One region of the Neobacillus sp. KR4-4 genome, then DNA from elsewhere that is predicted to be linked to it. Evidence: riboswitches for the same ligand, from Rfam matches in the RefSeq annotation. Region 1 holds a riboswitch; the other holds the start of a gene.
The links. A riboswitch is a leader RNA that binds a small molecule or an ion and turns the genes downstream of it on or off. The one in region 1 is predicted to bind glycine.
Positions count from the first base shown of each region.

Region 2: linked by a shared signal. The riboswitch ahead of gcvT (glycine cleavage system aminomethyltransferase GcvT) and the one ahead of ACE198_RS15425 (amino acid permease) in region 1 are both predicted to bind glycine.

Region 1 covers NZ_JBHHJU010000014.1:26,943-42,279, reverse strand. The annotation lists gene gcvT (glycine cleavage system aminomethyltransferase GcvT) at 1-247, opposite strand, end outside; gene sdaAA (L-serine ammonia-lyase, iron-sulfur-dependent, subunit alpha) at 244-1,143, opposite strand; gene ACE198_RS15435 (serine dehydratase beta chain) at 1,143-1,655, opposite strand; gene glyA (serine hydroxymethyltransferase) at 1,670-2,920, opposite strand; glycine riboswitch at 3,025-3,120, opposite strand; gene ACE198_RS15425 (amino acid permease) at 3,329-4,717, opposite strand; glycine riboswitch at 5,059-5,160, opposite strand; gene ACE198_RS15420 (GNAT family N-acetyltransferase) at 5,337-6,515, opposite strand; gene ACE198_RS15415 (electron transfer flavoprotein subunit alpha/FixB family protein) at 6,714-7,748, opposite strand; gene ACE198_RS15410 (electron transfer flavoprotein subunit beta/FixA family protein) at 7,749-8,576, opposite strand; gene ACE198_RS15405 (MFS transporter) at 8,807-10,072, opposite strand; gene ACE198_RS15400 (ECF transporter S component) at 10,229-10,759, shown strand; gene ACE198_RS15395 (RraA family protein) at 11,072-11,686, shown strand; gene ystJ (NADP-dependent malic enzyme) at 11,967-13,193, shown strand; gene fbp (fructose-1,6-bisphosphatase) at 13,361-15,292, opposite strand.
Region 2 covers NZ_JBHHJU010000009.1:41,704-57,040, reverse strand. The annotation lists gene ACE198_RS11345 (vitamin B12-dependent ribonucleotide reductase) at 1-468, opposite strand, end outside; gene ACE198_RS11340 (lipoate--protein ligase family protein) at 797-1,633, opposite strand; gene ACE198_RS11335 (rhodanese-like domain-containing protein) at 1,826-2,209, shown strand; gene gcvPB (aminomethyl-transferring glycine dehydrogenase subunit GcvPB) at 2,302-3,762, opposite strand; gene gcvPA (aminomethyl-transferring glycine dehydrogenase subunit GcvPA) at 3,755-5,101, opposite strand; gene gcvT (glycine cleavage system aminomethyltransferase GcvT) at 5,120-6,226, opposite strand; glycine riboswitch at 6,399-6,486, opposite strand; gene ACE198_RS11315 (DEAD/DEAH box helicase) at 6,662-8,350, shown strand; gene ACE198_RS11310 (YqhG family protein) at 8,328-9,119, shown strand; gene comGA (competence type IV pilus ATPase ComGA) at 9,277-10,359, shown strand; gene comGB (competence type IV pilus assembly protein ComGB) at 10,346-11,377, shown strand; gene comGC (competence type IV pilus major pilin ComGC) at 11,399-11,710, shown strand; gene comGD (competence type IV pilus minor pilin ComGD) at 11,717-12,157, shown strand; gene ACE198_RS11285 (hypothetical protein) at 12,141-12,479, shown strand; gene comGF (competence type IV pilus minor pilin ComGF) at 12,427-12,903, shown strand; gene comGG (competence type IV pilus minor pilin ComGG) at 12,900-13,286, shown strand; gene ACE198_RS11270 (YqzE family protein) at 13,336-13,521, shown strand; gene ACE198_RS11265 (helix-turn-helix transcriptional regulator) at 13,739-14,437, shown strand; gene ACE198_RS11260 (DUF2626 domain-containing protein) at 14,521-14,763, shown strand; gene ACE198_RS11255 (class I SAM-dependent methyltransferase) at 14,808-15,337, opposite strand, start outside.

The DNA of each region.
Region 1 (15,337 bases):
TGAGCTTCGTCACATCGTTTGTGACCAGATAGTTTATGTAGCTTTCTGCATCTTTTCCCTCTACCACTACTTCACCCATATGAGAGACATCAAAAAGTCCTGCTCGGTTACGAACTGACTCATGCTCTTCTAAAATACTTGAAAACTGTACCGGAAGCTCCCAGCCGCCAAAATCGATGACCTTTGCGCCATGTTTTTTATATGTTTCAAATAAGGGTGTCCGTTTTAACAATGTATTAGTAGTCATTGTGTTACCTCCGATTTAGATTTCCGACAAAATAACTGTTCTTTTACCTTTTTACCTGTTTCGGTCATCGCCAGCCCGCCAAGTGCGGTTTCCCTTAGTGTCCTTGGCATTTCCTTTCCAACCTTATACATCGCTTCTATGACTTCGTCACATGGAATCCGGCTTTCCACTCCAGCAAGTGATAGATCGGCAGCAGAAAAGGCAATCGAGGTACCAATGACATTTCGCTTAATACAAGGTACTTCAACAAGTCCTGCAACCGGATCACACACCAAGCCTAATAATGATTTCATAGCAATGGCGGTTGCATTTACAGCTTGTTGTGGTGTACCGCCTTTTAACTCTACGATTGTCCCCGCAGCCATTGCCGTTGCGGATCCCACTTCTGCTTGGCAGCCTCCTGCTGCTCCTGAAATAAAGGAACGGTTAGCAATCACGTAACCTAGCATACTTGCAGTAAATAAGCCCATGACTAAATCTTTATATGAATAGGTGTCATTTTTATAAAGTGAAAACAATACACCAGGTAAAATTCCAGCTGCTCCCGCAGTTGGTGTAGCAACAATAATCCCCATACGTGCATTGCTTTCAGATGTAGCTAATGAAAACGTCATGGCATTACTAATGTAATTTCCTGACAAGGCATTGCCCTGAGTCATATAGTTAAACATTTTCACCGCATCACCGCCGGAGATACCACTTGGTGCTGTTGAGCCGTCTTTAATTCCGCTATCGACGGCCTCCTTCATTTTGATCAATCGTTCTTCCATCATGCTGATAATGGTTTCTTCGTCTCTTCCCGACTTTTTCGCTTCCAACATCAACATGATTTGACCAATGGTTTTTTGTTCTCTTTCACAAGCTTCAATCAGTTCTTCCATGGACTTAATTTCCATTAAATTGCCTCCATAAATACTTTCTCGTTTGGTTGGAAATGACTAGCAAGGGACGTAAAATCATCGCCTGAACTTAACCGAATATCCACTTTTCTTCCGTTAATCATAAAGATTTTGGATAAACCTCCGCCAAGGGATACCCCTCCAACTTTTACAGCCCGATTATTGCATTTGGCTGTCACAATCGTTGTATTGGGATGGTTATAAAAAGTACATTTGTCTTCAAACTCGAAATGGTACTGCATACCTTCCTCTTTTGCCCACTCCAACGAATTTTTTATTCGTGAATCGTCGGTATTCATACCAAGCAATCCGCCGATAAGCGCTTTATCTGTTCCATGTCCTTGGTACGTTTCAGCAAAGGAATCGTAAAATACGATTTTTGTCTCTTCTGGACAACGACCTAATAGTTCAAATATAAATTTTCCGATTGACACAACACCTGCTGTATGTGAACTCGAGGGCCCAACCATAATCGGGCCGATTATATCAAAGCAACTTTGAAATTCCATGGAATGTCTCCTTCTTAAACAGTAATTAACTGTTGAAATAGTGGATAGTTACCACAAATATTTTTAGTCGTTTCTTTTGCTTGTTTAAGAACTTCAAGATTACCTTTATTCTTCAGAACAGCAGCGATTACTTTACCGATCTTCTCCATATCATCCTGCTTCATTCCGCGAGTTGTTAAAGCAGCAGTTCCCATACGGATTCCACTTGTGACAAATGGGCTTGCAGGGTCAAAAGGAATCGTGTTTTTGTTAACAGTAATTCCTGCTTCTTCTAACAATTTCTCTGCTTCTTTTCCTGTTAAGTTCCACGGGCGAACATCTAAAAGAACAATGTGATTGTCTGTACCTCCAGAGACAAGGGTTGCTCCTTCTTCCTTTAACGTATCCGCAAGTGCTGCTGCATTATCAATGATTTGTTTCGCATAATCCCTAAAGCTTGGTTGTAAAGCCTCATTGAAAGCAACTGCTTTAGCTGCAATGATGTGCATAAGGGGCCCGCCTTGAATTCCTGGGAACACAGATTTATTAATCGCTTTAATAATCCCTTCATCGTTTGATAAAACGATACCGCCTCGAGGTCCTCTCAACGTTTTATGCGTGGTGCTTGTCACAACATCTGCGTATGGAACTGGCGATGGATGAAGACCAGCAGCAACGAGTCCTGCAATATGCGCCATGTCCACCATGAATTTTGCACCCACTTGATCTGCAATTTGTCTAAAGCGTGCAAAATCAATTGTTCTTGGGTAAGCACTTGCCCCTGCAATAATCAATTTTGGCTGTTCTTTTTTCGCGATTTCCTCCAGCTCATCATAATCAATCAAATGAGTGTCTTCTTTGACGCCATAAGACACAACCTCAAACCATTTTCCTGAAACACTAACAGGACTTCCATGCGTTAAATGTCCACCTTGTGAAAGGTTCATTCCCATGATTTTATCGCCAGGCTGAAGAAGTGCGAAAAAAACAGCAAAGTTAGCTTGTGCACCTGAGTGAGGTTGAACGTTTGCATATTTAGCACCAAACAGCTTTGTTAAACGATCAATTGCTGCTTGTTCTGCCACATCGACAAATTCACATCCGCCATAGTAACGCTTTCCTGGATAGCCTTCTGCATATTTATTGGTCATCACGCTTCCCATTGCTTCTAGGACATCTTGGCTAACGAAGTTTTCCGATGCAATCAACTCCAATGTTTGATGCTGACGATCCTGCTCCTTTTTAATCGCTTCAAAAATGGTTTGATCATTCTGTTGTAAACTCATGATAACTCCTCCTTGAAATATTTTTCAGGCTCCCCTTTATGCTTCAAATATCTGCTTTTTTGCACGCAAAAAAGGACAGAAGAAGGGGAAGCATGTAGCTTCATATTCCCTTCTCTGTCCTTTTTACCTGAGAGTTTAGTTCTGTTACGAACATTCCCCTTTGGTGGCATAACTTTAATGCGCTCTCCAGAGTTGCGTCCCGCTGTGGTTCCATCTACCTGAGAGATTAATTCCAAGGGTTTTTTTTGGAACTTGCTCCTTCGGTGGCGTGTAAAAATTGCACTCTCCCACAACCGTCATCCGCTCTATTTTTTTATTATTTTCAGAATAATTGTTACTGGAAGCCAAGTCAAGCTTTTTTTGAAAACGGTATCAAAAATGGATCCTAAGACATTTTTGAGTTAGGTATTAATTTTCTGCTATCTTTTCCTGATTGACTTGATCTGCATAGTTTGCCTTCATATTCCGCATCTTATAGATGGCAATTAGTAAAATAAACCAAACTGGAGTTACAAACAAGGCCACGCGAGTATCTTCTGCAAGTGCAAGCACAACCAGAACAAATGCTAGAAAAGCTAGGATCAAGTAATTAGAAAATGGATAAAACGGCAATTTAAATTTGTTTATTTTTGCTAGATCTGGTCTTGTTTTTCGGTATTTCAAATGGCTGATAATTGTAATACCCCAAATAAAGATGAAACATACGGTAGAAATACTTGTTATTAGGGTAAATACTCCTTCTGGCATAACATAGTTCAACACAACGGCAATTAAAATGACCACAGTTGAAAAGAGCAATGCATTTGAAGGTACTTTACGGGAAGTAAGTTTTGTAAATGGTACAGGTGCATTTTTATCTCTGGCAAGTGAGTATACCATCCGGCTTGTACTGAAGATGGCACTGTTACATGCCGAAGCCGCGGACGTTAGAACGACAAAATTGACAATACCAGCAGCTGCAGCGATTCCAACCGCCACGAAGACTTGAACAAATGGGCTTTTCGCAGGATTTATCGCGTTCCATGGATAAATACTCATGATGACAATAAGGGCTCCAACGTAGAAAATCAAAACTCGAATAGGAATATTATTGATGGCCTTTGGAATTACTTTTTCTGGGTTTTCTGTTTCACCTGCTGTAAGTCCTACCAGTTCAATGCCAACAAACGCAAACACAACCATCTGGAATGAAAGAATAAACCCATTTATGCCATTTGGAAACCAGCCGTCATGGCTCCATAAGTTCGTGAAACTGGATGCTCCTGCATTGGTGGAAAAGCCTTTAATAATCATGAACACACCGATGACAATGAGTGCCAGTATCGCGATAACTTTTATTAATGCGAACCAGAATTCCATTTCGCCGAAAAGCTTGACAGTAGCGAGGTTCATACCTAGCAAGATGACAAGCGCAATTAATCCTGGCATCCACTGTGGTACAGAGGGAAACCAATATTGAGTATAAAGACCAACTGCTGTTAAGTCTGCCATTGCAATAGATATCCAGCAAAACCAGTAGGTCCATCCCGTGATAAAAGCTGCCATATTACCTAAATAGTCTCTTACAAAGTCAACAAAAGAATGATAGTTCAAATTGGTTAAGAGCAGTTCCCCAAGTGCCCGCATGATCAAAAAGCAAATGACACCTGTAATTAAGTAAGCAAATAATATTGATGGACCAGCTAAATGTATAGATTTTCCGGCACCTAGAAATAATCCTGTTCCGATTGCTCCTCCAATAGCGATTAGTTGTACGTGCCTATTTTTTAGGCCTCTATCCAATTTCTGTTCCTGCATATGAATTCCCACCCTCTACTTTTTTATTTTGAAAAAGGTCAGTCCCATCCGATTAAAATTATTTCTCCTCCTTATTTTAAAAATGAGTTAATTCCTTAATCAGTAGAAAAAAGTTATAAAAAAGCCATTTAAGAAGTGTTTTTGATGGTCTTCACTTTATATGGCTATTGCTAATGTAGGGTTTAGTAGTGATTAATAATTATTTTGTTAATTTTTGCAACAAAAAAAGGACAGAAGAAGGCAATGTTTCACCTTCTCTGTCCTTTTACCTGAAAGTTTGTTTCGCATATAAGCGAATCCCCTTTGGTGGCATATCCAGAAATATGCACTCTCCAGAGCTACGTCATGTAGTGGTTCTTTTTACCTGAGAGATTAATTCCAAGGATTTTATGGAACTTGCTCCGTCGGCGGCGACATTCGTCACTCTCTCCCAATACAATCAATCGTAAAATATTAAATTATCTAAAAATTGAAAGCGTATTCACAATGCTATATTCTCATAGACATATTCCTTTGTCAATCAAATAATAAATAAAATTTAGAATTTTCCTTTTTTTAATAACAAAAAATAGCCCTAACAAAAAGTAGGGCCTGAATGAATATTTTTATTGGCGTTAAGTTAAAAGAAATCAAAAAATGACGATTTTATCGCTGGAATCTTTTTTTCGAAAAGATCTATCTCAGTCTTGGAACCTTTCAAATATCCCATTTCAAAAAGTTCCATCGGTCTCTTGTACCCGAATAGAATCGCTGAAAGGGAGTTAATATTTAATTGAATCCCTTTTTTGGGAGGATGAACACACTGACTTCCCGTTTTATCTTTAAACACCCTGATTTCTCCCTTTCCTAGCAGATAACTCCCATTATTCCATGGTGCATGTGTATCTTCAAGATGGAGGAACAGTGACTCATTTTCTTGTATAAACGGAAATTTCAGTAAACATGCTTCAGCGTCGACAACCCTTGCCATAAAATAGGGAGCTAACTCATTTTTCACCTTTGGCTGCGGCAGAAAATAAGGAAATGGATCGTGAGTTGCAAGAGTCATAGTAACTGTTTCAACCATGGAGTCATGCTGGCAGATAAAATTCCATAGCCCTTTTCTCGCATCGTGGTCAAGAGCAACCAGCTCCTCCACCTCCATTTTTCTATCCTTCACCTGGTACAGAAGATAGCCCTTTGCCTCGTTCGAGGAATGGTAATAAACAGCAAGCTGTGAATCCTCATTATAAACGTGTTTTTTCCACCAATTTGTATCGCGTTTTAACATTCCAGTATGTTGCGTGGAAAATTGCTGGTAAATCATTTCAATCTCCTCATTATGGGACTCTCTGGAATATCTCTTTATAAAACCTGTCTGCGTTTCAAGGAACTTAAGGTTTGCTTTTTCAAACGTTAATTTCTTCTGTTCACTTAAAACCTCCCATCCATATTTCCGATAAAAAGAGATATCAAATGGGTGTAAAAGCGATACAATCATATTACTATTTCGCATGTGTTTCAAAGATTCGATAATGAGTGCGTTTACATAACCGTTTCGTCTAAACTCTGGGTATGAAGCAACTCCAGCGATTCCACCCATTTTCCATTCGGCATCCTTCATGAAAATGGTGAGTGGCATAATATGCAGTTTCGCAGCCAGATTGTCGTCTTCATCCCATATTCCTAGAATAGTATGATTTTTCAATGATTCTTTTCTAGCCGGTATATCAACTTCCGGGATCTTATATTGAAAAGCATACATTGATAGTTTCATTGCTTCTAAGTATTCATTCTCGGTAATTTCTCTAACCTGCACTAAGTCCAATTCCTTTCTTTTCTCAACGTAAAATATCTATGATATTAATCATAAAACAATGTGCTTATTTTTCCAACAATATTTGGAAATCAAATACGATCTTTACTTCAACTATAAAAATCAATTTCTTCTAAAAAAGCCTCGTTTGCTTATTGGGTTTCCCAATATAACAAACGAGGCGGCCCTAACAATATTAGTTTAAACCTCTCTGGTATGGCTTACCTTTTCTCTAGTTAAAGCATTTTTAAACTGCTCGATTAGAATAGGAACGATTTCAAAGGCATCGCCAACAATTCCATAATGGCAATTCTGAAAAATGGGAGCCTCTTTGTCCTTATTTATGGCAATAATTAACCCGGAGTTTTTCATTCCCACAATATGTTGAATTGCTCCGGAGATTCCAATTGCAAAATATATTTTTGGCGTGACCGTTACACCGGTTTGCCCCACTTGATGAGCATGGTCGATCCAACCCGCTTCTACTACATCTCTGCTGGCACCAACCGCTCCTCCAAGCGTTTCAGCCAATTGGTGGATGATCTGAAATCCTTCGAAGCTCCCTAATCCTTTCCCACCTGCAACAATAATGTCCGCTTCGTCGATTCGTACTTTCTTTACTGTTTCCTTTACAATTTCCAAGACCTTTGTCCGAATATCTTCTTCCTTTAGGGGTATAGTTTCTTCAACAATCTTGCCGCTTCTCCCCGGCTCCGGGTCCAGTGCCTTCATGACTTTTGCGCGTACTGTCGCCATTTGCGGCCGGTATTTTTTACATAAAATAGTCGCCATTATATTTCCGCCAAAAGCCGGTCTGCTCGCCAGTAGTAAACCTGTTTCCTCTTCCACATCAAGTTCCGTTGTATCCGCTGTCAAACCTGTCGGAAGATCGGTGGCAACAGCACTTGCCAGGTCTTTTCCTGTTGAGGTGGCACCGTAGAGAATAATTTCTGGTTTATATTTGTCAGCACACTCCAGCAGCGCCTTCATGAAAGTTTCAGTCCGATAATGTTTAAAGATAGGTTGATCATATACATACACAGTATCGGCTCCATATTCAAAAACGGTCTTTGTTAATTGTTTAACATTTTCCCCGATTAGAATACCGGCCAATTCCACTCCCCGCTTGTCTGCCAACTTCCTACCGGCACCCAGTAGTTCTAGGGATACGGAAGCAACTACACCATCCTTTTGTTCAATAAATACCCAAACACCTTTGTAATCTTTGAAATCCAATTACACTCCCTCCTTTGTTTCAAACAACTCTTTCTTTTCTAGCAGGACAGAGAGCAATTGCTCAACTTGTGCGGAGGGGCTACCTTCAAGGAACGTGCCCCCTGCCGGTTTCTGCGGAGCCCATACTTTGGAAACAATCGTTGGAGATCCCTTCAATCCAAGCTGTTTAATATCTACCTCTTCCAAGTCATCGACAGACCAGATGTGAGGATTATATCTGGCTGCTTTCAGCATGTTTGGCAGCGGAGAATAGGGTACTTCATTAATTGTTTTTTCAACAGAAAACAGACATGGCAATGTGGACCTTACGACTTCATAACCTTCCTCAAACTTGCGATGAACAATAGCATATCCTTCCTCTTGATTGACTTCCGTTACTTTATTCACAGACGTAAGGGGTGGAATATCGAGACGTCGAGCAATTCCGGGTCCGACTTGCCCGGTATCTCCATCAATGGACATTTTCCCGCAAATGATTAAATCAACGGGTTTCGTTTTTGCAATTTTTTCAATCGCCTTTGTTACGGCATAGCTCGTTGCCAATGTATCCGCACCTGCAAACCGGCGGTCCGTGATTAAATATCCCTCATCGGCACCTATCTCAATACACTTTTTAATAGCGGTAACCGCTGGAGGCGGCCCCATTGTTACAACAGATACGATTCCTCCATACCTATTCTTTAGACGAACCGCCTCTTCAACAGCATGAGCATCATACGGATTCAAGATCGCGGGCGCTGTCCTGCGGTCCATCGTGTTTGTTTTTGGATTCATCTTAATAATTTTGGTGTCAGGCACTTGCTTGATACAGGCTACAATATGCAGCATTTAACCCCCCCCTTTATTAAAAACACTTAGTTACATTTGTTAAAATAATATAAAACTAGCCGGCTGTTCTCTGGTTAAGAAGCCTTTTTACTCCCGTTACATTTACTTTATTAGAAGAGATGTCCATACATTCGAACTTTCTAACAATATCTATGTAAATGTTGCAAATGACAGAAGTTTTGAACTTCTTGTTTGTTAGCCAAATATAGAATAAAAAAACACGACTCTTATTAATTTTGAGTCATGTTTTTCATCTGGCGCTTTTCCTTAATACAAATCACGCCTATCACACCAATCATAGAGAAGATAACTGGAGTAATGAAACCGTAGTAGTATCCATTACCTACACTACCTGAAGCTGTCAGAAAATGATCCAAAATATATCCAAAAATGCTTGGCAGCAATACCGCACTTAGAAATCCGCCTGTATTCGCAAACCCCGATACAATGCCGGATTCTATCATCGGAAAAGATTGGCGAACGACAGCAAAAGTTAAGGCACTTGCCCCGTAACCAAAGCCAATGATAAAGAAAAGCAGAACGAGCATGGAAAAGGGTGGATTCCCCTTAAATAAAAGAAAGAAGGACCAACTCAATAAAATCATAGTATGAACAATAACATAAGGTCGTTTAATTGTGTCTAATCGACTTGAAATCCAACTAGTTAGAGGAGCACCAATAAGTGCTCCAATCAGTCCAATCATAATAAGTTGACTTGCATCTGAACGAGTCATTCCATAGACATCCATCCCATAAGGCACTGCCCACGAACCGATAAATCCCACATATGCACCTACAATCCCAAAGTGACAAAAAAATAAAGCCCACGCTTGTCGATTCGAGAATATTCTTCGTAGTATCGTAAACGTTTTTTCACGTGGTATCACTTCTTTAACAGCGGCCGATTTGGTAAGAAAGATTTGTTTTGGTTTTTTTATAAGAACAAAATAAAGAAGGATTCCACAAAGACATAAAAGGAGTCCTGCTGAAAAAAATGCCCCCCTCCAACCAAGTAAGTTAATTAATATGGAGAACGGGACTGTTGCAAAAAGAAAACCTAGACTTCCCGTCATTCCCGCCAAACCAATTAATCGAACAAATTCCTTTACTTTAAACCATTGGCCCAAAATTAACACCATATTTACCCAAATGGTCGCATCCCCCGTCCCCGTCAGTATTCTGGCCAAAAAAAGGACAATTTCATCGGTACCAAGACTATACATGATTGTACCTATGCCAGTAAGTATGGCACCTATCACGAGGAAAAAATTGGGTCCAAACCGATCTGCCAAAATACCCATTGGGATTTGCAATCCTGTGTATACAAAAAATTGTATACTTGTAAGTAAACCAATCGTTGTAGCAGTTACATTAAAATCCTTCATCACTTGTTCTGTAATCAACCCCGGTGCAGTTCGTTGGCTCGCCATCAATAAATAAGTAAACATGACAGAAGCAAATACAATCCATCTAAATCTGCTATTTTGTTTGTCCAATGATTTCTACTCCTATTTTCTTTTACTCCTATTTATATGGATTTTCTTTATCGGTAGATGTGGAAAATTACCTTAAAATCTAATAAATGTTTCAAAATTCCATTTATTAAATATTATTTGTATGATATTATTTTTAAAAAAAGAAGGGGTTAACATATGGAATCCACATTCTCACCACCAAAAACAACATCTAAGACAAAAGTCATTGTCATCAATGCATTATTCATTGCCCTAACTCTTTTAGCTACGATGTTCATTAACATTAAGCTCCCAATTATGGGTAACGGCGGGCTTATTCATCTGGGCAACGTTCCACTTTTTATTGCTGCCCTGGTTTACGGCAAGAAAACAGGAGCCATAGCTGGAGCTTTCGGTATGGGGTTCTTCGATCTAATCTCAGGCTGGGCTATTTGGTCCCCATTCACATTTATCATCGTAGGTGCTATGGGCTTTGTAGTCGGACTTATTTCCGAAAAAGTACCTGGCAATAAAATGTTTGTTCACACTCTAGCAATTGCCACCGCATTAATAATTAAGGTTGTTGGCTATTATTTTGCAGAAGTGATCCTTTATAGTAATTGGATACAGCCATTCGGCTCCATCCCTGGTAACATCATGCAGGTCGTAATAGCAGGTATCATTGTAGTACCTTTAGCAGAACGCTTAAAGAGTAGAGCCTTTAGATAACTAAATATAAAGTGCAGAGTCTATTTTTTAGTTTATTCACGGAGAGAGGATATTTCCTCTCTTTTTTTAATAGGTTTACGGAAATCCATTTCATCTTACACCTTTGTCCCCCCTCCCCTATCTTCAAAAATGTAAACTCTCTCATAATTACCTATCTAATTGAATAGGATTAATGGTGACATGAAATTTTACACCCCTTTTTCAGATTCCTTTTGGTTTTATTCATCCATTATTTTTTACTATTATTAAAAGTCCAATGTTTTTAGTAGTATAGATTAACTTTCTATTACAATATTAAAGGAGGGCAACTCAATGAGCGAGTTTGTTTCAGCATTTCATGGGATTCCAACCACATGCATTTCTGACACAATGCAAGGATTAAATAACATGGATCCATTAATTAAACCATTAAAAGAGGAATACAGGATAGCAGGTCGTGCCTATACTGTAAAAATGCCTGTTGGTGATAATCAATGCGTGTTACGTGCGATTCGTGAAGCCAAGCCAGGAGATATTCTCGTAGTGGATGCCAAAGGTGATAGCTATCGTACCATTGCAGGGGATTTTATCCTTGGACTTGCACAAACATTAGGAATTGCAGGGATCGTAACCGATGGGGTTATTCGTGACATCCTTGGTGTAAAAAAGCTTAATTTTCCAGTCTTCTGCAAAGGTACGACTGTTGCATCAAGTGCTAAGGGTGGTTGGGGAGAAGTAAACGTGCCGATTTCTTGCGGGGGAACCTCAGTAAGCCCCGGAGATATCATTGTAGCGGATGCTGATGGGGTTGTAGTCGTTCCGAAAGCTATTGAGGAAAAAGTATTAAGGAAAGCAAAAGAAAAGCTAGTTAAAGATCAAGAACGGGATGAGAAAGTTTCCGGAAAACCAATTGAAGTAATCCGCTATTTAGATAGTATGTTGAAATAAATAGATACCAAAAGAAGGGAAACGCGATAGTGACGTTTCTCTTCTCTTTTTTTCATTTTATTAGAAAAGAGAAAAGTACTTTAATGGGCTGCAATCTAGGATGATCACTCTATAATAAAATCCTTTTTTTTCCATATAAAAATTTCTTATAGATAAGTATAATTTTTATCAATTTTTATTATTCTGAAAATTATATTATTATCATCCGTATAGTAACTTATATTTTTTTAATAAAGTCGCAATACAAATAATGATTAATAAATGGGAGAGAAAAAAATTTATGTCAATTTTACATGAAGAAGCATTAAGGATACATAAGGAAAAGCAAGGAAAACTTGGCGTTATGTCAAAGGTCCCCTTGCGTGATGCAAAGGATTTAAGCCTTGCTTATTCTCCTGGGGTTGCTGAGCCGTGTATGGAAATTTATAAAGATGAAAACAAAGTGTATGACTATACAATAAAAGGAAACCTCGTTGCTGTTGTCTCCAATGGCACAGCTGTATTAGGGCTTGGAAATATTGGACCTAAAGCCGCTATGCCAGTCATGGAGGGGAAAGCCTTATTATTCAAATCATTTGCAGATGTTGATGCATTCCCAATTTGCTTAGATACATCAGATCCAGACAAGATTGTCGAGGTCGTTAAATTATTAGAGCCGACTTTTGGTGGTGTGAATTTGGAAGATATTGCTGCACCGCAATGCTTCGAAATCGAAGACAGATTGAGAAAAATTTGTAATATTCCAATTTTCCATGATGATCAGCATGGCACAGCCATTGTAACCGCTGCAGGGTTAATTAATGCGTTGAAACTCGTTGACAAAAAATTAGAAGATATTCGTGTTGTTGCAAACGGCGCAGGTGCTGCAGGGGTAGCGATCGTTAAGCTACTGCTTAATATGGGTGTAAAAGATGTTATTTTATGTGATACAAAAGGAATCATTTATGAAGGTCGTCCAGATGGGATGAATCGTTTTAAGGAGGAACTGGCACGCATCACTAATAAAGAACAAAAGCAAGGTACACTGGCAGATGCTCTTGTTGGGGCGGATGTATTTGTTGGAGTATCAGCAGCTGGTGCTGTTACAAAAGAAATGGTTTGTTCCATGAATCGTGATTCTATTATATTTGCAATGGCAAATCCGATTCCGGAAATCATGCCGGAAGAAGCAAAGGAAGCTGGAGCATTTGTTGTCGGGACAGGCCGTTCGGACTTTCCAAATCAAGTCAATAACGTATTAGCATTCCCTGGCATTTTCCGCGGTGCTTTAGACGTTAGTGCAAAAGAAATCAACGAAGAAATGAAACTAGCAGCTGTTTATGCGATTGCTGGGTTAATTGAGGATGAAGAGCTTACCCCGGATTATGTTATTCCTGATCCATTTGATCCTAGAGTAGCTGCACATGTTGCCGCTGCAGTAGCTAAGGCTGCAATGGAAACAGGAGTTTCACAAAGGACTATTAATATAAACGAGATCGAAGAACGTTTATTGGTATTAAAGGACTAACCTGTCATAGCCTAAATTCTAAATTGCAATATATAAAAACAATATAATTAAGGAGAGAGGACACCAATGTCCCCTCTCCTTATTTTTTCTCTCCCCATTTATCAAACCTTGATTTTTTATATGCAAAAAAACTGGGGCAGTGTTCCTGCCCCATGTCATAATTATTGTCAATCCATATAGCGATGTTCTCTCAGATTATTCAAAATAGAGATTTCCTGTAATAATTTCTCTCCAATATTTGTTTCTCTTACCTTTTTTCTCTTTAATTCTTTATCTACCAATCTTTTTATTGATAAAACATCAGTACCGTTTAGCAGGACGTCTTCTTTTGAATTAAAATGCTTATGTGCGACGAGCTGCATACCATAGGAATTATAGAGTAATGTATATCCAGCAATACCTGTTGTTGATTGATAAGCTTTAGAGAAACCGCCATCGATGACAATCATCTTACCATTTGCTTTAATTGGATTTTCTCCCTCAATTTCTTTCACTGGTGTATGTCCATTTATAATATGCCCCTGGTCAGGATTCAGATCAAATTCAGTTAGAATTCTGCGGCAAAAATCTTCATTTTCACGTAAATGATAGTATGGATTCTTCCCCTCTCTATGAGTGGACTTATCCTTAATAAAGTACCTCTCAAAAGTTGTCATTTCTTTTTTTCCAAAGAGTGAGGAATATTCTCCTGTCCATAAATACCAGACCATATCTGTCGCAAGATCATCTGTCTCTTCAGGATGTGCAAAAGAATGGCGCAAATAATGTTCAAAAACATCCAGTAAATCACGACCTGAATAGGTTTTATTTTCAATCACCATTTTTCCCATATTCCCTTCTTCATCAAGAGGAATACAACCATGTATTAATAGGTTCCCATTATATTTTAAATACAGACTCCCTTTCTTCATTAAGAAATTCATATGTCTAGCAAGCTTTTCTGAATGCTGGATAGAAAATAATAATTTTTCCATAACCTGCTTTTCTTCTTCTAATAATTGATCAGGCTGCTCCGGATTTATGGTTGCAAAGCAAGTATTTTCTAGAGGGTAGGTCCTCCCGTTAATCGTTATTTCGCTCTTGTCATAATCAATTTTCTCAAGCAATAGCCTTTCTGACATATTAAAATTCGGGCGTCTCTTTATAATAGGCATTTCGAGTTTAAACTGAATCATCGCAATTGCTTGATGAATTTTCGTTATTTGTAATTTTTCATGGTCCGATAATTTCTTTTCCGAATGTAGCTTAGGCCTGAAAGCTGGACTGTCCTCGTAGTATTTCTCCGCAAGATTCAGCAGGGGCCTAAGATTGATTCCATATACATCTTCAATAATATCCAAATTGTCGTATCTCGCACAGATCCGTATGATATTAGCGAGACAAACCATTGAACCAGCAAATGCACCCAGCCATAGTACATCATGGTTTCCCCATTGAATATCAACGGAATGATAATTGATCAAAGTATCCATGATTTTATCAGGTTCAGGTCCACGATCATAAATATCCCCCACTACATGAAGATGATCGACAACTAATCTCTGTGTGGTATAGGCAAGCCCTGTTATGAGTTTATCTGCCTGACCTAAGGAGATAATCTGTTGGACTATTTCCGTATAATATTGTTCTTTATTTGTAGATTGATATGTTTTGTATAGCAGCTCTTCTATAATAAACACAAACTGACTCGGTAATGCTTTTCTTAATTTCGAACGTGTATATTTAGAGGATGCATGAGAAATAAGCCTTATCATCCGCTCAATGATTACAATGTACCATTGGTTTAATTCTTCTTCATTACTAAAATGATTTTTAATTATTTGTAATTTTTCTTCAGGATAATAAACTAATGCCGCAAATTCATTTATTTCTTTTTCAAATAAAACATCTTGAAACAAGTCCCTGATTTTCTCTTTTACATTCCCTGAACCATTTCTTAACACATGTTGAAAAGCCTGATATTCCCCATGTAAATCACTGACAAAATGTTCTGTTCCCTTTGGTAAATTAAGAATGGCTTCCAGATTAATAATTTCAGTTACTACTTTTTCTTCACAATCATATTTTTGGACAAGTAAGTCTAGGTACTTTGAGTTCAAAATTATGTATCCCCTTTCAAAATTCATCATTTATTTTCTATGTAT
Region 2 (15,337 bases), on a different contig from region 1:
TGTCCATTCTCTTCGCTTCTCTTCCGTTTCTTCGACAGAGGCCAGACCAGTAGCATTACGCTTCGCAATTTGCTCGTAGAACAGCTCTAACGGCTTTTCAATCACATCTAATGACCTAATAATCACACCTGTGCTAGCTTCTTCAGGATCATCGAGTACTCCTCTAAACTCCTCTTCCACTAAAACTTTTGCTTTTTTCTTTTCCCAATCGATTTCCTGGATATAGCCAAGGCCGCGTGCTGGAAATTTCGGATCTTCTTTTATAGTTAAAACAACGAAGTCGTCGTTAGAAAGGGTAATTTTTGCAGTGTCTTTAAAGGTATAGCGGTCCAACATTACCAAACGAGAAACACCTTTGTGAGTTATTTTCATATCTGGGGTAACTGGATGCACCTGGGGGAATAAGCGGATATCCTCATTCAACCTTTCAAAATCAATATTCATTGTATGTCTAAAAACTACAGACATGAGAACAACTCCTTCATGTTAATATCTACCTATTGTGCTAAATCTAGCAGTATTGCGCTATATCTAGTTGGTTTGTATTTTTAGGTTATCATAGGCACCTAGAATAAATCAACTAAATATCAATATATAGTACCGAAAATATTTTCGACACCACTATATATTGTAAATCAAACAAACAAGATTCTTTTTGTCAAACTCAAAAAATAATATAATTAATAGTAATCAATAGCAATAATAAGATTTTCGTCATAAATCAGGAAAATTCAACAAAATTCGCAGGTTGCTTATTTTGCTTAAATAACAAAGAAGCGACGTGTGCCGCTTCCAATTATCTCTTATAATTCCATTCATCATTCTCATAGCGCTCTTTTGCAATCTTATTAACGTAGGCTAGCTCTTGTTCATTTAATTGATAAGGCTCTAGTTCAACATTTAGACCTTCCGCAAAGCCCTTATAAAAAGCTTCCTTTGCTTCCTCAAGAGAAATTCTCCTCGGACTAATAGCGTTGATAGCAACCGCTTTATCCTTAAAGGCTTTCCTCATTCGTTCCTTTACCCTTTCACTAGGATATTTAAATAAACTAAATAATTTATCCTCATCTAAATCTAACAATATGGATCCATGCTGTAATATGACTCCCTTTTGCCTTGTTTGTGCACTGCCAGCTACCTTTCTGCCTTCGACCACAAGCTCATACCAACTTGGGGCATCAAAGCAAACAGCAGATCGAGGGTTTTTTAATGCATCTCTTTCCTCCGCTGTTTTTGGGACAGCAAAGTATGCCTCAAGTCCTAAATGGTGAAATCCTTTTAAAATACCTTCAGATATCACACGATAGGCTTCTGTCACTGAATTTGGCATTTCTGGATGGTCTTCAGAAACGATTACACTGTACGTAAGCTCGTGTTCATGAAGTACTCCACGGCCGCCTGTAGGTCTCCTGACAAAACCTAATTGATGAGCCTTAACCGCCTCCATATCAATTTCCTTTTCCACTTTTTGAAAATATCCTACTGACAGGGTTGCTGGGTTCCAGCCATAGAATCGAATCACTGGAGGAATTTTCCCCTCACTATGCCAATCGAGCAGCGCCTCATCTAAAGCCATATTAAAAGATGGTGAGCTATTTCCAGTATCAATAAAACGCCAAACTTCTTTTTTCATTATAATGACCTCATTTTTTATATTATTACGAGTTTAAGTCTACCAAAATCTGATATAGATTCAAAATAAGATGTTTCTGCTATAATTAATTTAGGAAGTTTTGAAAAGATTTTTTAGCATTCATCTTTATCTTTATGAGATTGGCTTATATAATAAACTAGTGCAGGAAAGCTTGAAAGGAGCAAAAAGAAATTGAGTTCACTTTATCCCTTATTAATTATCATTGCAGCAGTTATCATCTATTCCGTTTTCACCTATTTCTATCAGAAAAGGATTGTTAAAACGGTAACAGAAGAAGAATTCCGTGCGGGATACAGAAAGGCACAACTAATAGATGTTCGTGAAGCAAACGAATTCGAAGGCGGCCATATTTTAGGATCACGTAATATCCCCATGTCACAAATGAAAATGCGCATGAAAGAAATTCGACCTGATATGCCGGTATATTTATACTGCCAAAGTGGGATGCGCAGCGCCCGTGCTGCACAATTCTTACACCGAAAAGGTTACCGGGATCTAACCCAACTACAAGGCGGGTTTAAAAAATGGTCTGGTAAAGTTAAAACGAAGAAATAACGAGATAAACAAGGTTCCGTATTTCGGGGCCTTTTTTATTTTGAAAAATAGAGAAGGTCAGATTCCATTTTCGAATCTGACCTTTCTAATATTTAAGCTTTTTGATATTTTAAGACTGGCTTACGAGCAGCTTTTGTTTCATCCATACGGCCGACCACAGTTGTATGTGGGGCTTCTTGAACGATTTCTGGATTTTCCTCAGCTTCTTTACCAATTTGGATCATAATATCGATGAATGAATCTAATGTCTCTTTTGATTCGGTTTCTGTCGGTTCAATCATGATACATTCTTCTACATTCAACGGGAAGTAAATGGTTGGCGGATGATAGCCAAAATCGAGCAGTCGTTTCGCAATATCTAATGTGCGGACACCTAATTTCTTCTGACGTCTTCCGCTAAGGACAAATTCATGCTTACAATGACGATCAAATGGTAGATCGTAATATTCAGCAAGCCTTCTCATCATGTAGTTCGCGTTTAGTACAGCATACTCTGTTACTGCTTTTAATCCATCCGGACCCATCGAGCGAATATATGTGTACGCACGAACATTAATGCCAAAGTTTCCGTAATATGGCTTCACACGACCAATTGACAGTGGGCGATCATAATCAAGAACAAACTCATCGCCTTGTTTTGTGATAATTGGTTTAGGAAGGAACGGAATCAAATCTGCTTTGACACCGACTGGGCCAGAACCAGGACCGCCGCCACCGTGTGGGCCTGTAAACGTTTTATGAAGGTTTAAGTGAACCACATCAAACCCCATATCTCCCGGACGTGCTTTTGAAAGAACCGCATTTAAGTTAGCTCCATCATAATAAAGCTTTCCACCTGCTTCATGAACAATTTCAGCTAATTCAAGAATGTTTTCTTCAAATAAACCAAGCGTATTCGGATTGGTTAACATTAATGCTGCAGTATCTTCACCAACCACTCTTCTTAAATCTTCAAGGTCAACTAGACCATGTTCATTGGATTTAACGGTAATGGTTTCTAGACCTGCAATTGTTGCTGATGCTGGATTTGTCCCGTGTGCGGAATCAGGAACAATAACTTTTGTACGTTTCATATCACCGTTGGCTTCATGGTAAGCACGGATCATCATTAAACCGGTCCATTCCCCATGTGCTCCAGCTGCTGGCTGCAGAGTCACTTCATCCATCCCGGTAATTTCAATTAAATGCTCCTGCAAATCATATAAAAGTTCAAGTGCACCTTGTACAGAACTTTCATCTTGCAGCGGATGGACATGTGCAAAGCCGTTAAAGCGTGCTACATTTTCATTAATTTTTGGATTATATTTCATTGTACAAGAGCCGAGTGGATAAAATCCTGAATCAACACCATGATTTCTTTTTGATAGTGCCGTGTAGTGGCGCATAATATCAAGTTCTGAAACCTCAGGAAGTTCTGGCTCTTCCGTACGAATATAACCATCAGGAAGAAGTCCATTGAGATCTAGCTCTGGTACATCCATTTCTGGCAGACTATAACCGATGCGGCCTGGTGTGCTAAGTTCAAAAATGAGTGCCTGGTCTTGATTATGCATGGAAATCCCCCAATTCTTTCACTAGAGTATCAATTTCTTCCTTCGAGCGTTGTTCTGTTACAGCAATCAGCATATGGTTAACAAGATCTGGATAATCACGACCCAAATCATAGCCGCCAATAATTCCTTTTTGTAAAAGCTGTTGATTAATTTCTTTGACAGGTTTATTTAATTTTACAACGAATTCGTTGAATGAATGACCATCATATACCACTTCAAAGCCAGCTTCCTTAAATGCATTTTTTGCATAATGAGCCTTTTGTAAGTTGGCAGCCGCCATCTCACGTACACCCTTTTTACCTAAAGCTGTCATTGCCACAGATGCTGCAAGGGCATTTAATGCTTGGTTTGAACAAATATTTGATGTCGCCTTATCACGACGGATATGCTGTTCACGAGCTTGCAAGGTTAAAACAAACCCACGACGGCCTTGGTCATCTGTCGTCTGTCCAACAAGACGTCCAGGAACTTTTCTCATCAACTTAGTAGTAACTGCGAAATAGCCGCAATGAGGTCCGCCAAAAGCGGTTGGAATTCCAAATGGCTGGGCATCACCAATAACAATGTCAGCACCAAATTTACCTGGTGGTGTTAACACCCCAAGGGATAATGGATTGCTTGAAACTACAAACATGGACTTGTTTGCGTGGATAATTTCTTCCAGCTCTTTTAAAGGCTCGATTCGGCCAAAGAAGTTTGGATATTGGACAATAACAGCTGCAACATCCTCATTTACGAGCCCTTTTAATGCTTCTAGATCCGTAACTCCATCTTTCACAGGTACTTCGACCACATTGAGGTACTGACCCTTTGCATATGTTTTAAGAACATCGCGTGCTTCAGGATGTACGCCACTAGAGACTATAATTGTTTTTCTTTTTGTATGGCCCGCACTAAGCATTGCTGCTTCAGCAAGTGCTGTTCCGCCATCATACATAGAGGAATTGGCCACATCCATGCCAGTTAATTCACAAATCATCGTTTGAAATTCAAAGATTGCTTGAAGTTCACCTTGAGATATTTCTGGTTGATATGGTGTATAAGCTGTATAAAATTCTGATCTAGAAATAACATGGTCGACAATAACAGGCATGTAATGGTCATATACACCTGCACCAATAAAAGAAACATTTCTTTTTAGGTCAGCGTTCCTGCTAGCCATATTAAACAATTCTTTCATTAAGGTTGTTTCAGACTTAGCTGCTTTGATATTGTATTCACCCTTAAATCTTACTTTTTCAGGGATATCGCTAAACAGTTCATCAATAGAGGAAACACCAATTGCCTCGAGCATAGCATTCTTATCTTGTTCAGTCATAGGTAAATAGCGATGTTTCATAAAACTAACTCCCTTCTGTTATTTCTTTTCTCTTTTATAAAAAGGTGTTGGAACGACAGTAGCCTTTAAGCGTTTACCGCGAATCTCCACTTCAACAACGGATTCAAGGCCTGTAAATTCCGAATTAATTAGAGCAAGACCAATATTTTTCTTTAAAGTTGGTGATTGAGTGCCTGTTGTAACCTCACCAATTAACTGATCCCCACTATATACTGGGTACCCATGACGTGGAATCCCACGATCAATCATTTCAATTCCTACCAATTTTCTTGGTAAGCCCTTTTCCTTTTGTTGGATTAATGCTTCTTTCCCAATAAAATCAACTTCCTTGGATAATTTCACGGCAAAGCCAATCCCTGCTTCTAGTGGTGAAATTTCTGCAGAAAGTTCTTGGCCATAAAGTGCTAATACTGCTTCAAAACGCAGTGTATCGCGGGCACCTAATCCAACAGGAATTACTCCGTCTTCCTTACCTGCTGCTAAAATATCTTTCCAAAGATCAACTGCATCCTCTGCATCACAATATACTTCAAAACCATCTTCACCGGTATATCCTGTTCTTGATACTAAGGATTTTTTCCCATTAAGGATTACTTCTTGCTGGAATTTGAAAAAACCAATCCCACTCAAATCCGTATTCCCAGCGAGCTTTTGCAGTACTTTTTCTGCAAGTGGTCCTTGAAGGGCAAGCTGCGCTGTTTTTTCTGATAAGTTTTCTAAAGTAACATCTCCAGTTACATGGTCTTCAAGCCACTTATAATCTTTTTCAATATTTGATGCATTAACAACTAACAGGTAATGATTGTCCTCAATTTTATATACAAGCAGGTCATCGACAGTACCGCCATTTTCATAACACATGGCCGTGTACTGGGCACCGCCATTTTTAATTTTTGAAATGTCATTTGTCATCATTTTTTGTAAAAAATCCAAGCTATTCTTGCCTTTTACTTCCACTTCACCCATATGGGAAACATCAAATAATCCTGCACGTGTGCGAACAGCTTCATGCTCTTCTTTAATGCTGGAAAATTGAACTGGCAGCTCCCAACCACCGAAATCAATGGTTTTTCCTCCCCATTCCTTATACACATCAAAAAGCGGAGTTCGTTTTAATTCAGACATTCTTAATCCCCCTTCAATCTTTGGCACATACTATTCTTAGGATAACCATAAAAAAGGACAGAAACCTCCCATGAAAAATTAGGAAGGTCTCTGTCCTTGCACCTGAAAGTTTACCTTTAAAGGCTTTCCCCTTTGGTGGCTGTAAATGTCTAATCAGCACTCTCCAGAGCTGCGTCAAACAAGAGTTCTTTTGCCTGAGAGATTCACATTTCTGCTTGCTCCTTCGGCGCTACAAAGGTAGTCTCTCCCCTTGTTATCATTCGCATTATAATATTATCCAAATTGGTCATACTAATTATACTTATAAAATAAATTACTTTATTAAAATATTTAAAACATTCAAGACTATAATCATCCTACCATTAAAATAATACATTGGGCAATAATTTTATTTGAAAGAATAAAGCTGGAAATTGTAAAAAAGGAGTTGACACCATGTCGATCGAAATTGAATTTGATTCCTCTTGGAAGGATGATTTTTTACATAGAATCGATAACGATGGTCCATGGGGGAATTGGGAGCTTTTTAAACTAGCAATTGGAGTAGAAAAACATCTCGTTGTTCCTGATTTCAACGGTTTATTGGCACCAAGTCATTTATCTAATTTAACCCCGCTTCCACACCAGCTCGAAACAGCGAAACAAGTAATTGAAAATATGAACGGAAAAGCTATCCTTGCTGATGAAGTTGGGCTCGGAAAAACAATTGAAGCTGGATTAATTCTAAAAGAATATATGATACGCGGATTGGTGAAAAAGGTATTAATCCTTGTCCCTGCTTCTTTAGTTACACAGTGGTCGACCGAGCTAAATAGCAAATTTTTCATTCCTGCTATATCACAAAGAAAAAGCTATGTGTGGGAACAGTGCGATGTCGTCGTATCCTCGATTGATACAGCAAAACGTAATCCACATCGCGACATTATCTACCAACAAGACTATGATCTCATCATCATTGATGAAGCACATAAACTAAAAAATAACAAAACAAAAAACTACGAATTTGTTCAAAATCTGAAAAAGAAATTTTGTTTATTGTTGACGGCAACACCGATTCAGAACCGAGTCGAGGAAATTTTTAATCTGGTTTCGTTATTAAAACCAGGACATTTAGGGAGCGAAACGGCATTCTATGAAAAATACAAGCGTGATGCACGATCCTTAAATGATGATGAACATTTAAAAGAATTAGTAAACAAGGTCATGATTCGGAACAGGCGGGCAGATACAGGAATCGAATGGACAAAACGGCATGTTGAGACGATTCCAATTGAATGTACCCCTGAGGAGAAAGATCTTTACGAGTCAATTACAAACTTAAAAAGTGAAGGGAATTGGGTACAAACTAGTTCATTCTCAGTCATGACGTTGCAGCGTGAGGCATGCAGCAGCAGAGAGGCCGTTTTTTATACATTAAAGAATATGCTGCAAAAAAAGGAAAATCCAACTCCAGCTTTCGAAGAACAAATTCAATATTTAATGAAAAAGGTCGAAGCTGTTCAGAAAAATTCCAAAGCGGAAAAAGCATTAGAGTTAATTCAAAAGGTAAATGATAAAGTGATTATTTTCACAGAATATCGAGCCACTCAAATGTACTTACAATGGTATTTAAAACAGCATGGAATAACATCTGTCCCTTTTCGCGGCGGGTTTAAGCGCGGGAAAAAGGACTGGATGAGAGAATTATTTCAAAAGCATGCACAAGTTCTAATTGCGACAGAAGCGGGCGGCGAAGGAATTAATCTTCAATTTTGCAACCATATAATTAATTTCGATTTGCCATGGAATCCAATGCGGCTAGAACAGCGGATTGGTCGTATTCATCGTCTTGGGCAGGAAAAAGATGTCATGATTTATAACTTTGCAATAAAAAACACGGTCGAGGAGCATATCTTAAAGCTTCTTTATGAAAAAATCCATTTATTCGAAAAAGTAATCGGCGAACTGGACGATATTTTAACAAAGTTGGAATTTGGCAATATTGAAGACCACTTAATAGATATATTCGGACAATCCTCTACTGAAGGGGAAATGCGCATAAAAATGGAAAACTTATCATCAATGATTGAATTTGCAGAATCGATGAAGAAAGGAGATTCCCATGCAGCAGCAGGAAATTCATAACTTTCTATTGACCTATTTTCTGGCTAATGATTGTGAAATTGTGGAGAATGGCCCTGGATATTTAATGGTTCAGTTAACAGTGGAACTTGACAAGGAATTAATGAACCGCCCTTTTTACTGGCATTATTTAGAAAAAACAGGCGGGATTCCAAATCCGATGAGGCTAACCTTTATCACGAATCAAGATGCAGCTCCTGAAAATATAAAAGGGGAAATCATTCATTTTGGTTCTCCTCGTCTACATCAAATTTTTGCTTCAACTAAGAAACTAGCCAGCTATATGCGGCTTTACGAAAATCATTGCCATCAGAACAGGCAGACCCCCTTGATGCCATGGCTATGTATGAATGTTAAAATCTCATATCAATGTGATCGTAAGCGTGATATTTTTAAGTCCATCGGTTTACAACTCATAAACGGAACAATGGTCGAAGATTTCCATGACAGGCTTCTGCAAATACCGTTAACACCAAAAATTCCGGATTATTCCTTTACCTTATCACCATTAGTGAGGCCGCAAAGTGGGATGTCAAGGATAGAAGCGTATCTAACTTCCGTGATTGAGAAAGATGACCACACCTGGGCTGAAGACGCAAGAAAACGCTGGGAGCAGGATTTACGACTCTTAAACCATTTTTATGAAGATGTCGAAGAAGAAAATGAAAACTTCGAAACGGAAAAACTAGCCCTAAAAGAGCAATACGAACCAAAAATATCCATATCCTTCATCAACGGAGGCCTCTTCTATCTAACCGACAAAGCCATATAAAGGCACAAAATGAGGGTGTCAGGCGCCATGTGAAAATTTCACATGGTGCCTGACACCCTAATATTATTTTGCTGAAAAAATAAAAATATTTTTTGAAAATAAAGAAGGATAAGCAGGAACGCTGTCGAATATTATCAAATGAAAAATATTAAAGGCGGTGGTACCTATTGTTAGCGCGATAGAAATCTTAGCAAATCGAATTATTGCCGATGCGGCAAGGAATCAGGCAACAGATATTCACATTATTCCAAGGAAGAATGACACACTCATTCAACTACGATTAACCAACAAACTCATTCCCCGACTATCCCTTCCTAAAGACGAATGCGACAGATTAATTTCACATTTTAAATTCACAGCCAATATGGATATCGGTGAAAGAAGACGGCCACAAAGCGGAGCATTTTTTTGTGAAGTTGGCGGACAATTAATGGGTTTAAGACTATCCACGCTTCCTTCTAATAACAGAGAGAGCCTTGTCATCCGGCTGCTCCCACAGCAAGAACAAATCCCTTTTCACCAACTCTCACTATTCCCGTCAATGACACGAAAACTACTCGCCCTTCTTAAACATGCTCATGGACTTATCATTTTCACCGGGCCAACTGGCAGCGGCAAAACAACTACACTTTATTCCCTTTTAAATGAAACAGCCCACCTATTTCACCGCAATGTCATCACGCTCGAGGATCCCATCGAAAAAAACTATGACTCCGTCCTGCAAATACAGGTCAATGAAAAAGCAGGCGTAACATATGCGGCTGGTCTAAAGGCAATTCTGCGTCATGACCCAGACATTATTATGGTCGGTGAAATTCGCGATGCTGAGACGGCAAAAATCGCAGTAAGAGCTGCCTTAACAGGCCATCTTGTCCTCTCCACAATGCATACTCGCGACGCAAAGGGGGCAGTTTATCGCCTGCGAGAGTTTGGTGTGAATTGGTTAGAAGTTGAACAGACACTGATTGCCATTACCGCACAAAGATTGGTGGAACTCTCGTGCCCTTTTTGCGAGGGGGATTGCACACCTATTTGCTATTCCTATAACAGATGGAAACGCGCAAGTGTGTTTGAACTATTATCAGGAAGAAATTTACACGGGGTAATGAAGGCAGCCCAAGGTGATAAAATAAATACGCGTTACCGCACCTTAAAAGATGTAATAAACAAAGGTATTGCCCTTGGTTATATTCAAGAATCTGAATACGAGCGATTGGTGTATGATGATGAATCGTCATAAATGGACAGTGAATGAACAAGCAAATTTCTTGAGAAGAACTGGTGAACTTTTGGCAAGGGGATATCCAATTGCACTTGCAATTGAATCCATAGCATTACAATTACCCTCAAAACGAAAGGAGGAACTTAATGATTGTTTAGAAGAATTGAAAAAAGGTCTACCATTTCATGTTGCACTAAATAATCTTGGCTTCCAAAAAGATTTAGTCGGTTATGTCTATTTTGCCGAACAACATGGCTGCTTTGCGGATGCTCTGCTGGAGGGAAGTGAACTTGCATTACTTAAAGATAAAGATTTACACAAGCTTCTAAAACTGCTTCAGTATCCTGCTTTGCTCATTGTCATTACAGGATTTCTATTTATTTTCGTCGAAAATACATTACTCCCAAGGTTCACAAGTCTTTTTTCGTCCCTTGGTCTAGAAGCAAATTTTTTTATGAATGTCGTTTACGCTTTCGATCGTTATTTTCCAATCGTGATCGGCATCTTGCTTTTTACTCTATCATTGGGAACAATGTATTATTTGCTGATATTTCGAAAGCTCACCGTCCTACAACAAAGGGCACATCTAGTTCGCATCCCAATTGTTGGCAGGATCCTCAAATTACTATTCACTCACTACTTTTCCATTCAACTAAGCTTCTTACTTTCCGGTGGATTATCGGTTTCTGAAGCACTACTACTTTTTGAACAGAATCTCAGACATCCTTTTTACAGTCACTTAGCTGCTGCAATTAAAAGTAAGCTAATTACCGGAGAAAGATTAGAGTCAATTTTGGCAACGATGTCATACTTCGAAAAAGAATTTCCGATGATTGTAAAACATGGACAAGAGAATGGAAAGTTGGAGCAGGAACTGCTATTTTTCAGCAAGCACTGTATCACAAACATGGAAGAAATGATTCAAAAACGCTTAGCAACTATTCAACCTATTCTTTACATCATTATTGGATTTCTTGTCGTGTCAATGTATTTAGCTATTCTTTTACCCATGTTTCACCTGCTTGATGGTATTTAAAAAAATTGGAGGTTAGTTAGAATGATAAAAAATGAAAAAGGTTTTACATTAATAGAAATGATGATTGTTATGCTAGTAATCTCAGTACTGTTAATTATTACAATTCCTAACGTTGCAAAACATAATTCAAATATCAACAATAAAGGCTGTGAGGCCTACGTGAAAATGGTCCAGGCTCAAGTTCAAGCATATGAAATGGACAAAAACAAAATCCCCACAATTGCGGAACTAAAATCAGAAGGATATTTAAAGGAAGACTCAAAAGGTTGTCCGAATGGGAATACAGTTGCAATAGACGTTGATGGCAATGTAACTTCAACAGAAAGTAACTAATCCCCAATGAAAAACGATCAAAATGGCTTCACTTTAATTGAGTCCCTGTTAGTTCTCTTCATCTTCATGATTATCTCCTCAATTACAGTCTTCTCCTTAAAACCGCAGCACTCAGTCCTGGAGGATGAGGCCTTTTTAACCCAATTAAAAGCAGACCTATATTATTCACAACAATATGCTATATCTCATCAACATGAAGTATCCGTTGTTATTCTTCCAACGCAGTATAAGTATTACATGTTATTGAGGAGCGACCTTCCGCCAATCCTCGTACGAAATTATTCAAGAAATATTTATCTTGCTGAAGCTTCCATACCCTTATATTTCAAATTCCTAAACGATGGAAATGTGAACCAGTTTGGTACCTTTCTCATCCAAACCAAAAATAAAACCTATCAAATGACCCTGTTAATCGGAAAGGGACGGTTTTATGTTAAGGAGTTCTAAAGGCTATTTTCTGCTTGAGCTTCTACTTTCCTTATCAGCATTGTTCATAATTAGTTTGTTTTTACTGCCATTATTGACCGAACTAAGAGAACAATCCCGGAAATTGGAATTAGAAAATATGTCTAGACAGTTGATGTACGAAGAATTACATGCGAATTTAGTCAGTAATCATGGAACATCAAATTCCACTTCTATTCAAAATGGAATTGAATTTCAAATCATATGGAAGGACAGTGAGATGGCTGGACAAAAGGAGGTGTGTGTGAGAGTTGAAAAAAATTCGTTCCTTCCTGAAGTTGAAGTTTGCGGGCTGCTTGAATGATAATGCCTTTACACTCATTGAAGTGCTTATTTCTTTTTCTATTTTCACAACAATTATTTTTTTTATGACACCATTATTCCAAATAATTCTTAATCATAAGGATACGGAGGCTTCTTTACAAGCTATGGAGTGGGATGTTTTTTCGAGCCAAATTAAAAAGGAGATTCGGCTTTCCAGTCGAGCAGAGGTGATCTCGAATCGCTTAATTCTAACAAAAGATGCGGAAACCATTCAGTATGAAAAATACGGAACGAACCTTAGGCGCCGTGTCAATTCAACTGGTCATGAGATACTCCTCCAAAATGTTTCACAGCATTCGTTCACTCTCTTAAATAATGCCGTCAAAATCGATGTAACTGACCTAAGGGGAAGAAAAAATTCAGTAATTGCTTTCTCAATGGGAAATTGGCTGAATGTTCCATGAAAAATAATGAGAGTGGCTTCACTTACCCACTAACCTTGTGCCTTCTAATCATTTTTTTATTATTTCTTTCGAGCCGAATGGAAGTATTTTTATCTGAAAGAAAAATTGCTCACGAAACGAATACCATCATGCTCGAGGAGTATTATTTCCTCTCATCAGTAAAAAAGATTGAATCGATTTTTCAAAAGACTGGCATACTGCCTGCCAAAGGGACGGTGCCGTATGTAAAGGGAAACATGGATTACCAAACTGAAACACCCATAGGGTATATTCAAAAGGTCAATTTTACATTGCACCTCAATAATGATGGTATAACAGTTAACGGAAGGGGATATTTTGATACGCGGACCAAACGATTATCCAAATGGCTTGAATTGAAATAACTAAATATGGGCATACTTGTTCATGAAATTTAAAGGCAGGTGAATGTCCATGAAAACCAATGATTATGTAAAATTCATGACTCAAACGATTGTAAAATATGCAGATCAACCAAAGGATGAAAGGAAGCGTCTTCGTACCGAACGAAAAGAAACAAAAGCTTCTTTCTGGTATCGTTGGTTCGGTATACTTCCTTACATCCTCTATTTTGAAGTTAAAAAAAGGCGAAGAATGTAGCTTCTCTAAATGCCTTATTTTTCAAAAAATGATAATTTTACTGTTGACAAATGATTTTATAACCTAAAATTGCTTTCTTTTAACACATTGTTACAATATAAAGTCGCAAATTGTGAACATTTTCTAAACATACTGTGTTAACATTGTTAACCTCATTCCCATGTTAGAAGGGCTGTATTATAATGGAATAAATTATGGGGGTCCGAGGTGAACAATGATGGAACAAACATTAAAGATAACAAACGTTTTATCAGATCCAACGCGGTACTATATTTATCAATACATTACCAAACGTCATCAAGAAGTAACAGTACAAGAAGTGGCAGAAAACTTTAATATTCACCCAAATGTTGCACGATTACATTTATCAAAACTTGAAGATGTGAACATGTTAGTGTCTGAAACTAAGAAAACTGGTAAAGGCGGCAGACCGAGTAGATTATATCGTCTCTCAGATGATGTAATACAATTGCATTTCCCATTTCGTGACTACATGCTCTTATCTAAAGTCGCATTCCAAACCATGATTTCACTTGGAGAGATTGGTAAAAAAGCACTTTTCCATACTGGAAAGCGTTTCGGTGCAGAGCTGATTGAACAAGAAAAGGCAAAAAGGGCGTTTGGAGAGGAATTAGAATTTGACCAAAAGCTCACAATATTAAAAAGTGCGGCAACGCTTGCTGGTTTTTATCCTGAATTTGAAGCAAATGGCGATAAAACAAAAATCTATTTCCAAATTTTCAATTGCCCTTTCAAAGAAGTGGCAGAAGATCATTCGGAAACAGTTTGCAGTATGCACCATGAATTCTTAAAAGGAATGTTTGGAGCACTTTTTGAATCAGTTGAGTTAATTGAAAAAGAAAATATTATTTCTGGTTGTGAAACTTGTTCTTATCAAGCGCTTGTAACAAACTAAATCGAAACCATTATTTACATTGTACCTCCTTTTACTTTATAATATTGTAATGATGGGATCGAAGGGTAAAAGGAGGGATACATATGGATCGCATGTTCAGAGTTTGTGGTTTCTGGACGGGCATTTTTACAGTAATGTTTTATCTTGGTGATATGGATAAGACGGCAATGTTATTCTTAGCCCAAACAGGTTTTTTCGTTCTGCTTAGCTATCTAAAACTATCCGAGCGCATGTATTTGTGGGTATTCGGAGCTTATTTAACAGTTTTCTTCGCAGGCTTCACTTATTGGACAACGTTCATGATGGTGCCTGGTGCAGGACATTAAGTAACCATTAGAAAAAAACGCCGGAAAATTCCGGCGTTTTTTCTTTATTCGCTGAAGAAATCACTCCATTTTAATTTTAGCTCTTTTTGCTGGATAACCACATAAAAATAGGAACTAATTCCTGAAGGCATAATCAAACTGCGAATCGCTCGATTCCGTTTGCTTACCTCTGAAAAGGGATTGGGATCGTAATGGTTTGCTAATTCTTTCAGAATACCTGCCTGTAATAAAAACTCATCCTGCCTTAGCTTTGAAACAAGTTCTAAGTTTTCCTGTTCCCCTTTTTGAATTAAATAATCAAAATGGATATGAGTGGTAATGTCCATTTCACCAGGGTTTTGCAAAATATCATCAATCAGCTGATGCTGATAATAACCTCTCAAACTCCCCTTTACCCTTCTAGGGTCCATCCACTCTTCATTTGTATAACCATAATCAGCTGTTACTACAATCCCTTTTATCAATGCACGGGAGATTCCCTTTATCATCTCCACCATGGCTAACGGGACCTCCAACCGCTGCTTTTCCTTTAATTCAATCTGGCTTTCCTTTAAAAACAATTTGATATCAGTAT